3 regions of the Pectobacterium punjabense genome follow, and region 3 is predicted to be linked to each of the others. Evidence: predicted binding sites of a transcription regulator. Region 3 holds the regulator's gene; each other region holds the start of a gene.

Region 1 (4,172 bases), 1.3 Mb from region 3:
TGCCAAAGACATGCCATCGATGCCTCGAGTCACCGTCGAGAACAGTATCCAAATCAGCCAAAACAGGCCAAAAGCCATCGTGGACATGGATAAGAACAGCGCAATGCGGTTTTTCTGGCGACGCCAGGCCTGCATTTTACGTCGCGAGCGTGCCAGTGCGGCTTCTTGCTCTATGCCTAATGTCGCCATTAGCGCGCCCCCTCATTTTTTGCCAGACGCATCACCATCAGCTTTGAACACGCCAGAACAATAAAGGTAATAACAAACAGGATCAGACCCAGCTCCATCAGCGCCGCTGTGTGCACGCCGGATTCGGCTTCGGCGAATTCATTCGCCAACGCAGAGGTAATACTGTTGCCCGGCATATACAGCGACGCGCTGTCGAGCTGGTAAGTGTTCCCAATGATAAAGGTAACGGCCATGGTTTCCCCCAAGGCGCGCCCCAATCCCAACATCACCCCGCCGATGACACCATTCTTGGTGTAAGGCAGCACAATGCGCCAGATCACTTCCCACGTCGTACAGCCGATGCCGTAGGCGGACTCTTTCATCATGACTGGCGTTTGCTCAAACACGTCACGCATGACCGCTGCAATATAAGGGATAATCATGATGGCCAAAATAACGCCAGCTGCCAGAATACCAATCCCGAACGCCGGGCCAGAGAACAGTGAACCAACAATAGGGATACCGGACAGGACGTTGCCTACTGGCTGCTGGAAATATTTGGCAAATAGCGGAGCAAAGATAAACAGCCCCCACATGCCGTAAACAATACTTGGTATGGCCGCCAGCAATTCAATCGCCACGCCAAGCGGGCGTTTCAACCAAGCTGGTGCCAGCTCTGTCAGAAATAACGCAATCCCGAAGCTAATCGGAATCGCAATAATCAGTGCGATCAGTGAGGTTACGACGGTACCGTAAATAGGAACCAGTGCACCAAACTGCTCTGCGGGCGCATCCCACTCTTTCGTCCACAAGAAGGCAAAACCGAACTTCTCGATGCTAGGCCAGGACGCCACAATCAGGGAAACAATGATGCCTCCCAACAGCAGGAGCGTGACCAGCGCCGCCAGTTTTACCAGCGTGCTGAAGAGGATATCGCCATATTTTCCCGGGGCTTTGATAGTTGGCTTGTACTCCGCCATACGTCTCTCTTCTCGTTTTAACTGCATTTAATAAGCTATTGAAGGCAGAGAGGTTGCTATCACCTCTCCGCCTCGATACGACGTGTTATTCCACTACCGTATTTCCAGCACCTGACAACCTCATCACGCTCTGGTTATCAACACGACTGGTCGATACAATAATTAATACAGTGCTTTACCGCTGCTGTCTTTTACCTGGGTTTTCCAGGCAGCACGGATTTGCTCAACCACTTCTTTCGGCAGTGTGGCGTAGTCCAGCGCTTCGGCTTGCTCGCCGCCTTTCTTGAACGCCCAGTCGAAGAATTTCAACACTTCAGCGCCCTGCTCAGGTTTATCCTGCTTGGTGTGAACCAGGATGAAGGTGGTTGAGGTGATCGGCCATGCATCAGCGCCTTTCTGGTTCGTCAGATCCTGAGCGAAAGACTTGCTCCAGTCGATCTCTTTAGCCGCATTGCTGAAGCTGGTGCCAGTTGGGCTAACCGCTTTGCCATCGGCAGAAATCAGTTTGGTGTAAGCCAGGTTGTTCTGCTTGGCATACGCGTATTCTACGTAACCAATAGAACCAGGCAGACGCTGTACGAACGCTGCGATACCATCGTTACCTTTACCGCCCAGACCGGTCGGCCAGTTCACAGTAGAACCCGCACCAATCTTCTCTTTCCACTCTGGATTCACTTTCGCCAGATAGCTGGTGAACACGAAAGACGTACCAGAACCATCAGCGCGACGAACGACAGCGATATCCTGATCCGGCAGCTTGGCATTCGGGTTCAGTTTGGTAATTGCCGGGTCGTTCCATTTTTTGATGTTGCCCAGGTAGATATCACCCAGTGTTTTACCGTCCAGCGTCAATTCGCCAGATTTGATACCAGGAACGTTCACTGCCAGTACCACGCCACCGATAACGGTTGGGAACTGGAATAAACCATCCTGTGCTAATTTGTCGTCAGCCAGAGGCGCGTCAGAGGCACCGAAATCTACCGTTTTAGCGATAATTTGTTTTACACCACCAGAAGAACCGATGCCTTGATAGTTAACTTTATTACCGGTTTCTTTTTGATAGGAATCAGCCCATTTGGCATAAACAGGCGCAGGGAATGTCGCACCGGCACCGGTGAGGTTAGCAGCAAAAGCAGAAAATGCCGTCAGAGAAAAGGTTGCCGCAACAACACTGGCAAGAGTGGTACGCATCAGTTTCATAATCCCTCCTGTGGGATACTCGACGTGTCGACGTAGAGCCGTTATCAAATCAGAGTTATCAAATCAGAGTGTAGTTCGCAGGAGGAAAAATAGGACAATTTAGTGACAGTAAAATGTACGCAATGTGACAGTTTTATGACAAGCAAGAAAATCGCTTGGCAGCATAGGGTATAGGAGGTGGCGCCAGCTGCCGTAGCGCCAAATTTAGGGGGATCTCAGAGACGTTTATCACGGTAACTGGCGATGAGACATCCCAATAATGACAGGAAGCACAGTAATAACATCGCCGTCTGATAACCCTGTTCCGTACGATGATAGAGTTGTGTGACAAACGCCAATCCTACCGCACCGCCCAAATTATGCAACGTCCAGGAAATACCGATGGCAACCCCCTGCTGTTCAGCATGTACAGCCTTGAGCGCGGCCAGAACAGAGGGACCTAAGATGCATCCCCAGCCCACGCCCATTAAGGTAAAAGCCACTATCATGGTGCCTAACGCACTCTCACGATCGAGCATGCTTTGTAAACCCGCAGACAGCCCGAGCATAAGAAAGCCAGCCATCAGTATCCATCGAGGGCCGATGCGGTCCGCCAAACGCCCCACCCACGGCGAAATTAACGCCATCGCGGCCGTTGTAGGCAATAGCAACAGGCCAATCACAGCATCACGATAATGATGCGTCGCATGAAGATGAATCGGCATGAGAAAAAAAGCGCCGCAGTAGAAAAAAGCCAGTAGCGATGTCAGTACACAGATTCGGAGAAAAGCAGGCTGCCGTAATAAATCGATATCGATCAGAGGGAAAGGCTCTCGCCGCTCAACCCGAATTAGTCCCCCTAGCGCCACCAGCGCCAGTAAAAAACAGGCTAACGATGGCAGGCTCAACCATCCCCAGCGATCGCCTTGATTGATAACCAACAGTGCACTGGCAACGGAAAGGATAAAAAAGAGTAACCCTTTACCATCCAAAGGCGGCGCTTGCGCTACGCGAGATTCCCGCACCTGACCGAGACAAAAAACAAAACTCACTGCGATCAGCGGAACATTAAGCAAGAACACCCACCTCCAGCCCAGAACATCCACCAGAAGACCACCAGCCACGGGGCCAATAGCCAATCCCAACCCATTGACGGCAAACAAGATACCTAACACGCGCCCGTGGTGCTGAGCTGGATAAATATCAACCAAAATAACCGTTGTTGCAGTATATAAAACGGCGCAAGATGCCCCCTGCAAAAAACGCCACCCAATCAGTTCATTCACACTGCCCGACAGACCCGCTCCCAACGATGCCACGCCAAACACCGCCATACCAATATAGAGTACACGCCGACGACCCGCGCGATCGGCTACCCTTCCAACGATGACCATGCTGGTACACAGCGCCATAATGAATATTCCCATCACCCACTGCACATGAGCGATACCGGCACCAAACTGCTGTTGAATGGCCGGAATGGCGGTATTCACAATCGTAAAATCAATACAGCCAAGAAAACTCGCAATACAAATGCCCGTCAAAGCTCGCCACTGATGGGCAATAACCGTCTGTGGCGAGGGAACACTCGCGTTCATGGCCAATTCCTCTGAAACGTCTGAAAGAGAAAAAGTCTACCTTGCGATAGCCTTCTCCATTCAGGGCATATTTTCGCTTAATATGGGAAAAATTATCGCCAATAGAGAACAGACATGATTTCAAGTGAGCGGTTAAACAACATACGGGCGTTTGTGCAGGCCGTTCAGGCTGGGGGATTCGGCCGAGCCGCAGATCAACTCGGGCTTTCCCGCTCCACGGTCGGCAAAGCAATAGCGCGGCTGGAAG
Region 2 (4,172 bases), 1.7 Mb from region 3:
GAGGAGCCTGGCTCGCTAGCGCACCCAGTGCCTCAAGCGGCTGGCTAACGGGCTGCCCGTCAGGAAGATGGGAAAGTAAATCCAGCGCACCGGAAGAAAAATGCAGCGCATTCTGCCCAGCGCTAACAATTGCGCAGCGTTTTCCCTGCTCCGCCAGGCGAATGCCGCAGGTCAGCCCCGCCAACCCGCCGCCGATAATCACAACGTCATAGCGCATGACGATCCTCCTGACTGTCGCTGGCCGTCAGGCCGCACAGTCCCTGATAAATCCAACTGGTAAACTCGCTTTCGCGTAGCGCATTGCCCCATGCGACGGGGCGAATGCCTTTCCAACGTTCGTTCAAAAACTGGCTGAGCTGCGTAAGCGACTGCTCTGGCGTCGCGGTTCCCAGGCGGCATAACAAACCTGCCGCGCGACAGGCGCACAGCTCACCCTGACAGGTGCCCATGCCAACACGAGTACGCCGACGCAAATCAATCAAGTTATTCACCTGCAACGATTCCACGGCGTAGCGCACTTCCCCTGCCGTCACGGCTTCACATTCACACACCAGACTGCGATCCAAACGTTCACCGGACAGCATTCGCCCGGCACGCTCACCGTGGCGATAGATCGCCGAACCGCGCAGTGGCGCAGAGAGCGGTTTTGCCGCAGGGTAAGCTGACAGGGCGTGGGGGGCTGTTCTCACCTCTTCCAGCGATTCTGAGCCGGGCAGCGGCGTCTGCGCCGTCGAACACGCGACGTCATGACCCAGCTTTTTACAGATAGCGTCCGTCACCCATTCAGCCATCAGGCGATAGGTCATCAGTTTGCCGCCGGTGATAGTAATAAACCCTTCCAGCCCGTCACGGCTGGCATGGTCAAGCAGCACAATGCCGCGGCTCACGCTACGCCCGCTAGGGTCACTATCGTTGGCAACCAGCGGGCGCACGCCTGCATAGGCGCGTAGAATTCTCGTGCTTGCCAGCGACGGCGCCAACATCGAGCCTTCCCGCATCAGCGTTTCCACCTCGGCAGGCGTCACCAGCATATTGTCGATCTGATCGTAGTCGATGTGGGTTGAGGTGGTGCCAATCAGCGAAATGGTATCGCCCGGCACCAGAATGTCGGCATCCGCCGGTTTACGGCAGCGGTTGATCACCATGTTGTTGATACGGTGTCCAAGAATCAACAGCGCGCCTTTTGCCGGGAACATGCGCACACGCAGATCGGCATATTCCGCAATCTGTTGTCCCCAAATACCGCCAGCATTAACCACCACCTGCGCATAGATTTCTGTTTCTACACCTTTTTTGTGGTCGAAAACGCGCACACCGGTAATGCGATCGCCCTGACGAATCAGCCCGATAACTTCATGATAGGTTAGGACTTCCGCGCCATGCTCGCAGGCATCAATCATGTTGGCCGCCGTCAGGCGAAAAGGATCGACAGAGCCATCTGGCACGCGAACCGCGCCAATCAATGTAGGGTTTGCCGCCGGCTCAAGCCTAAGCGCTTCCTGCGGGTCTATCGCCTGTGCGCGAATCCCCGCCTGCTGGCAAGCGGTAATGAATTGCGTCTGCCAGCCGAGGTCATCTTCCGGCAAGGTGATAAACAGGCCATCGGTAGGTTCAATGCAATGGCGAGCGATCCGCCGGAGAATCTGGTTCTCTTCAATACATTCGCGGGCAGATTCGCCATCGGTTACCGCATAGCGGGCACCGCTGTGTAATAAACCATGATTACGCCCGGTCGCACCGGTCGCAATATCATAGCGTTCAAGCAACAGGCAGCGCAGTCCACGCAGGGCACAATCCCGTGCCGTACCCGCCCCCGTCGCACCACCGCCGATGACAACCACGTCAGTTTCACGCCAGTTCCCAGTGTTTTGCATCATATTCTCGCTCCAGGCGGAGGATATAGAGGGTATATATGTTGCTATTGGGACACAAAAAGGAGGGTTAATGTTTGATAAAGAGCAAAAACGAACACTAAACGAAAATAAATGAGAGTTTAAAAACGATAAGTGTGATTTACATCACTAAAACCACACTGTGTAATTTTCCGATTCTGTTAACATGAGCGCAAAAATCGTCACAGTTTCATAAAAGTGTAACATTAGCGTCATGAATCACACTCATTTGCACGCTATCCCCTTACAATAACGTTCGTAATAGAACAAAAAAGCTATCGTTTTTTTTCGCATTGGAGATATCTATGCTGAGTATTTTTAGGCCCGCAGCCCACCAGCCACGCGTGTCGCAGGATCGTGTCGATCCCCTCTATCGCCGCCTACGCTGGCAGATTTTCATGGGGATCTTTTTTGGCTACGCCGCCTACTATCTGGTACGTAAAAATTTCACCCTGGCCATGCCTTACCTGATTGAGCAGGGTTTCTCGCGCGGCGATCTTGGCTTTGCGTTGTCCGGTATCTCCATCGCCTACGGCTTTTCCAAATTCATCATGGGTTCGGTATCTGACCGTTCCAACCCACGGGTTTTCCTGCCTGCCGGTCTGATTCTGGCGGCCGCCGTGATGCTGTTCATGGGCTTCGTGCCGTGGGCAACATCAAGCATCGCGGTTATGTTCGTCCTTCTGTTCCTGTGCGGCTGGTTCCAGGGAATGGGCTGGCCACCGTGCGGGCGCACCATGGTTCACTGGTGGTCGCAGAAAGAACGTGGCGGCATTGTGTCAGTATGGAACTGTGCTCATAACGTCGGCGGCGGGCTTCCACCTCTGCTGTTCCTGCTGGGTATGGCCTGGTTTAACGACTGGAAAGCCGCACTCTACATGCCAGCCTTCGCCGCGATTCTGGTTGCACTCATCGCATTTGCCTTAATGCGTGATACCCCGCAATCCTGTGGTCTACCACCAGTCGAAGAGTACAAAAACGACTATCCGGTTGATTACAATGAAAAAGATGAAGAGGAACTGACGGCTAAGCAGATTTTCATGCAGTACGTTTTCCCGAACAAACTGCTGTGGTACATCGCTATTGCCAACGTCTTCGTTTACCTGCTGCGTTACGGCATCCTCGACTGGTCACCAACTTACCTGAAGGAAGTGAAGCACTTCGCGCTGGATAAATCCTCTTGGGCTTACTTCCTGTACGAATACGCGGGTATTCCGGGCACGCTACTGTGCGGCTGGATGTCTGATAAGGTCTTCAAAGGCAACCGTGGTGCAACGGGCGTGTTCTTTATGGCACTCGTCACGATAGCGACCATCGTTTACTGGATGAACCCAGCCGGTAATCCGGGTGTGGACATGGCGTGTATGATCATCATCGGCTTCCTGATTTACGGACCGGTTATGCTGATTGGCCTGCACGCGCTGGAATTGGCACCGAAGAAAGCAGCCGGCACCGCAGCGGGTTTCACTGGCCTGTTTGGCTACCTCGGTGGCTCCGTTGCCGCCAGCGCCATCGTTGGCTATACCGTTGACTTCTTCGGTTGGGACGGCGGCTTTATGGTGATGATCGGCGGCAGCATTATGGCGGTACTTCTGCTAATTGTTGTTATGCTGAATGAGAAAAAGCATAAAGCCGAGTTAGCCAACCGCGCTTAACCCGCTCTTGTAAGCATCCCTCTGGCGGCGTCCTGATGACGCCGCCTTTCTCTCAACAGAAAGAGGTTTGATCGCATGAACGTTACCGTAACATCCCTACTCTCCGCCCTCGCGCTCTCCGTTTCCTTTAGTGCTGTTAGTCACGCTGGCACTTCCGCTTCATCAACCGATAAAATCGTCATTGCCCATCGTGGTGCCAGCGGCTATTTACCTGAGCATACGCTTCCGGCGAAAGCGATGGCCTACGCGCAGGGTGCCGATTATCTGGAGCAGGATCTGGTGCTCACCAAAGATAACGCGCTCATTGTCCTGCATGACCATTATCTGGATCGCGTTACCGATGTGGCAGAACGTTTTCCGCAACGCGCCCGTAACGATGGACGCTTTTACGCTATCGACTTCACTCTACAAGAGATCAGGTCGCTGAAATTCACCGAAGGATTCGACATCAAAGACGGCAAGCAGGTACAGAGCTACCCGAACCGCTTTCCGATGTGGAAATCCGATTTCCGTATTCATACCTTTCAGGAAGAAATTGAATTCATTCAGGGTCTGAATCACTCAACTGGCAAGAACATCGGCCTCTACCCCGAAATCAAAGCGCCATGGTTTCACCATCAGGAAG
Region 3 (4,172 bases):
CCACAGGCACCGCCAGCGGTGGATAACCGTAGTGCTGAACAAACGCCTCAATTTCGCTAGCTTTCATCGCCCTGCTCATCGGCCCAAGCTGGGCTGCCCCCGACGCCAGAGACGTCGGCGCAGACGATGAGCCAGCAGCCTGAATCTGTAAATTCACGTTCGGATAATGCTGACTGAAATCCGCCGCCCAAAAGGCCATCAGGTTAGCCAGCGTATCCGACCCCGCACTGGAAAGATTACCCGCCAGCATCTGACGAGGCTGTGCGGAGCACAACGCGCTGAGCAGCAGTAAAAAAGCGCCCGCAATACGAGTGGCGGATGTCATAGATAGCGTTTTCCGTCAGGCTGAAGGTTTCACCGTATTTTCAGCCAGAGAGGCAGGGACAATCAACCGATTCGGCAACGTAAAGACAAAACGCGATCCCAGACCATCTTCACTCATGATCTCCAGACGGGAATCGTGGTGGCTAAGTGCGTGCTTAACAATCGCCAGCCCCAACCCGCTGCCGCCGGTTTGCCGCGAACGCGCCTTATCCACGCGATAAAAACGTTCAGTCAGGCGCGGCAAGTGCTCAGCCGCAATCCCCGGCCCGTTATCGCTGACCTGAAATTGCGCACCTTGTGGGATCTTCTGCCAGCAGACTTCGATACGCGTTCCTGCTGGCGTATGGTTGACCGCGTTATACACCAGATTGGATACCGCACTGCGCAGTTGTTCTTCATTACCAAACACGCGGAGGTTTTCATTTACACGAAAGACGATCTCATGACGCCCCTGACTCAGGGTCTGCGCTTCACGCTGTAATACGCGCAGTATTAACGGAATATCGACTTTTTCATTCAAATCAATCGCCGTCGCAGCCTCAATCCGCGACAAGGTCAGCAGTTGTTTGACCAGCCCGTCCATGCGTCGAGTCTGTTCCTGCATCGTATTCAACGCCTTCCCACGTAGCGCGGCATCCAGCGTTTCTTCCTGCATCATTTCCAGATAGCCTTGCAACACCGTCAGTGGCGTACGCAGTTCATGGCTAACATTGGCAAAAAAGTTACGTCTGGCACCTTCGAGTTGATGCATTTGCGTAATGTCACGCACTACCATCAGAAGTTGCCCTTCGGAATACGGCATCACGCGGAATTCAACATGGTGGGAATTATTCAACTGCAACGTGAGAGGACGACTAAAATCTTGCCCCTTCATGTAATTAGTGAATTCAGGATAGCGCAATAAGTTGAGGATATTCTGACCGTTATCCTCCGGCCAGCGGAAATTGAGTAGGTGCTGTGCCAGATGATTACACCAGAAAATCGTTCCCTCTTCGGTGGTGATCACTACGGCATCTGGCAATGATTCAGCGCCACTGCGAAACCGTTTGATCAAGAGCGCCAGTTCCCGGCGACGGCGTCGATTACGCAACTGCATCTGATAGAGCCCATAAAACAATGGCTCCCAGCTCCAGCGACCAGGCGGTGGCGTCATACTACGGTCAACCCACAGCCAATAAGAGAGTTTGAGCTGGTTATAAAAATTCCAGCAGAGTAAGCCTAATACGGCGACCAGCAGAAACCAGGGCAGATAGCCAAAAATCAGCCCCAGCAGTAAAGCGGGCAAACAAAAAAAAGCTAGCTCCAATGCCAGCCTTTTCCAGGATAAACGTTCTAGCACGTTAATATTTCTCCGGTTACGATTACCTCAGTAACGCGTTGAAAAACGGTAGCCCGTTCCCCGAACGGTTTGCACCATTTTGTCATGTCCGCTGGTTTCCAGCGCTTTACGCAGGCGACGAATATGGACGTCGACAGTACGATCCTCAACATAAACGTTAGTGCCCCAAACGTGATTCAGCAACTGTTCCCGGCTATAAACACGTTCAGGATGCGTCATAAAGAAATGCAGCAGTTTAAATTCTGTCGGCCCCATGTCTAACGCGTGCTCTTCGGTCGTCACGCGATGGGAAGAAGGGTCAAGGCTCAGGCCACGCATTTCAATCACTTCTTCCACCGCCATCGGTGAAATTCGGCGCATCACGGCTTTGATACGCGCCACTAATTCTTTGGGTGAAAACGGTTTGGTAATGTAATCATCCGCCCCCACTTCAAGCCCACGCACGCGGTCTTCTTCTTCGCCACGCGCGGTCAACATCATTACCGGAATATCACGCGTCAGCGCTTCGCGCTTCATATGCTTGATGAATTGCAGGCCCGAACCGCCTGGCAGCATCCAGTCCAATAACACCAGCTCTGGGAACGGCTCTGACAGTTGCGTTACCGCACTGTCATAATCTTCGGCTTCCACTGGTTGATAACCATTTTGTTCCAGTACAAAGCAGACCATTTCACGAATTGGTGCTTCATCTTCCACGACTAATATGCGTTTTGCCATTGTTAATCCTGTCGTTAATCATCGTCGCTGTTAGCAGGCGAAAGGCATTATGCGTCAGTTTTATGACAGATTTATGAAAAACATACGGCTCCTCATCGCATGGTGTTACAGCGCGTACATCTGATTTTTCGAGCTGCTTTCCAAACTCTTGATTCCACCGCGACAGCCGTCATTCCTGCTATATATAATCACGGCATTACGGTGACAGAGCACCATCGCGATGACACACCATGTCACATAATGAACAATGACAACGTCATCCAACGCCACACGGCATGAATATCGAGAGAGCACGATGCGCATTATCCACACCGCCGATTGGCATTTAGGGCAATATTTTTATACCAAAAGCCGCGCAACTGAGCATCAGGCTTTTCTGCACTGGCTTATCGCCCAAGTGGAACTGCACCACGTCGATGCCATTATAGTCGCAGGCGATATTTTTGATAACGGCTCGCCTCCTAGCTATGCGCGGGAAATGTACTATAGCTTCGTGGTGGAACTACAGCGCACGGGCTGCCAGCTTGTCATTCTCGGCGGCAACCACGATTCCGTCGCGATGTTAAATGAATCCCGTGGTTTACTGGCCTGCCTGAATACGCGGGTCATCGCCTGCGCCAGCGACGAGCCCGCCCAACAGGTGCTCCTGCTGGAAAACCGTCAGCGGCAGCCCGGCGCCCTGCTCTGTGCCATTCCTTTTTTACGTCCGCGTGATGTGCTAACCAGCAAAGCCGGACAATCCGGTGATGAAAAACAGCTCGCGCTACAGGAAGCCATTACCGCGCACTACCAACAGTGTTACCAATTGGCTTGCCAAAAGCGAGACGAGCTTGGCCTGCCGTTACCAATTATTGCAACCGGGCATCTGACGACGATTGGTGCAAGCGCCTCGGAATCCGTGCGCGATATCTACATTGGTACGCTCGATGCCTTCCCTGCTCAGGCTTTTCCCCCTGCGGATTATATCGCCCTCGGGCATATTCACCGCCCGCAGCGCGTGACCCAAAGTGAGCACATTCGCTACAGCGGTTCACCTATCCCGCTGAGTTTTGATGAGCTCGGCAGTGAGAAGTCCGTTTGTCTGGTCAGCTTCATACCCGATGCGCCACCGCAAATAGATCTACTTCCCATTCCCGTAACCCAGCCGATGCAGCTGATTAAAGGCAGCCTGAGTGATATTGAACAACAGCTGTCCGCCTTCCAGACCTATCAGGGCGATAAACCCGTGTGGCTGGATATTGAACTCAGTACGCAGGATTATCTGAGCGACATGCAAAAGCGTGTTCAGGCGATGACCGAAAATCTGCCCGTTGAGGTACTTCTGCTGCGCCGCACGCGCGAACAGCGTTTGCAGGCGATGATCCGACAGGACAAGGAAACGCTAAACGAATTGAGCGTGCATGACGTTTTTGAACGTCGTCTGGCCACGGAGACTGAAATGGAAGAGAGCCGACAACAGCGTGTGCGCTCGCTGTTTACTCAGGTTATTGATGAATTGGAAAATAGCGAGCCTGCCAAATGAAAATCCTCAGTCTGCGTTTAAAGAATCTCAACGCGCTGAAAGGCGAATGGAAGATCGACTTCACTCAAGAGCCGTTTTCCAGCAACGGCTTGTTTGCCATTACCGGCCCAACAGGGGCAGGAAAAACCACGCTGCTGGATGCCATTTGTCTGGCGCTGTATCACGAAACACCACGGTTGGGTCAGCTTTCCGCTACTAATAACGATCTGATGACTCGTAACACCGCCGAGTGCCTCGCCGAGGTCGAGTTTGAGGTTAAAGGCGTGGGAT

The links. The regulator PhoB, encoded in region 3, activates phosphate uptake and scavenging genes when phosphate is short. The targets are predictions, from matches to a motif close to CTGTCATAAAACTGNCNNAT.
Region 1: the regulator PhoB is predicted to act here: its motif matches at 2,471-2,490, upstream of pstS (phosphate ABC transporter substrate-binding protein PstS).
Region 2: the regulator PhoB is predicted to act here: its motif matches at 2,080-2,099, upstream of glpT (glycerol-3-phosphate transporter).

Annotation. Positions count from the first base shown of each region.
Region 1 covers NZ_CP038498.1:4,758,611-4,762,782, reverse strand. The annotation lists gene pstA (phosphate ABC transporter permease PstA) at 1-189, opposite strand, end outside; gene pstC (phosphate ABC transporter permease PstC) at 189-1,148, opposite strand; gene pstS (phosphate ABC transporter substrate-binding protein PstS) at 1,311-2,348, opposite strand; gene E2566_RS21515 (MFS transporter) at 2,564-3,925, opposite strand; gene E2566_RS21510 (LysR family transcriptional regulator) at 4,040-4,172, shown strand, end outside.
Region 2 covers NZ_CP038498.1:4,401,045-4,405,216, forward strand. The annotation lists gene glpB (glycerol-3-phosphate dehydrogenase subunit GlpB) at 1-217, opposite strand, end outside; gene glpA (anaerobic glycerol-3-phosphate dehydrogenase subunit A) at 207-1,877, opposite strand; gene glpT (glycerol-3-phosphate transporter) at 2,198-3,547, shown strand; gene glpQ (glycerophosphodiester phosphodiesterase) at 3,623-4,172, shown strand, end outside.
Region 3 covers NZ_CP038498.1:1,267,797-1,271,968, reverse strand. The annotation lists gene E2566_RS05655 (PstS family phosphate ABC transporter substrate-binding protein) at 1-325, opposite strand, end outside; gene phoR (phosphate regulon sensor histidine kinase PhoR) at 341-1,663, opposite strand; gene phoB (phosphate response regulator transcription factor PhoB) at 1,691-2,380, opposite strand; gene sbcD (exonuclease subunit SbcD) at 2,676-3,902, shown strand; gene E2566_RS05635 (AAA family ATPase) at 3,899-4,172, shown strand, end outside.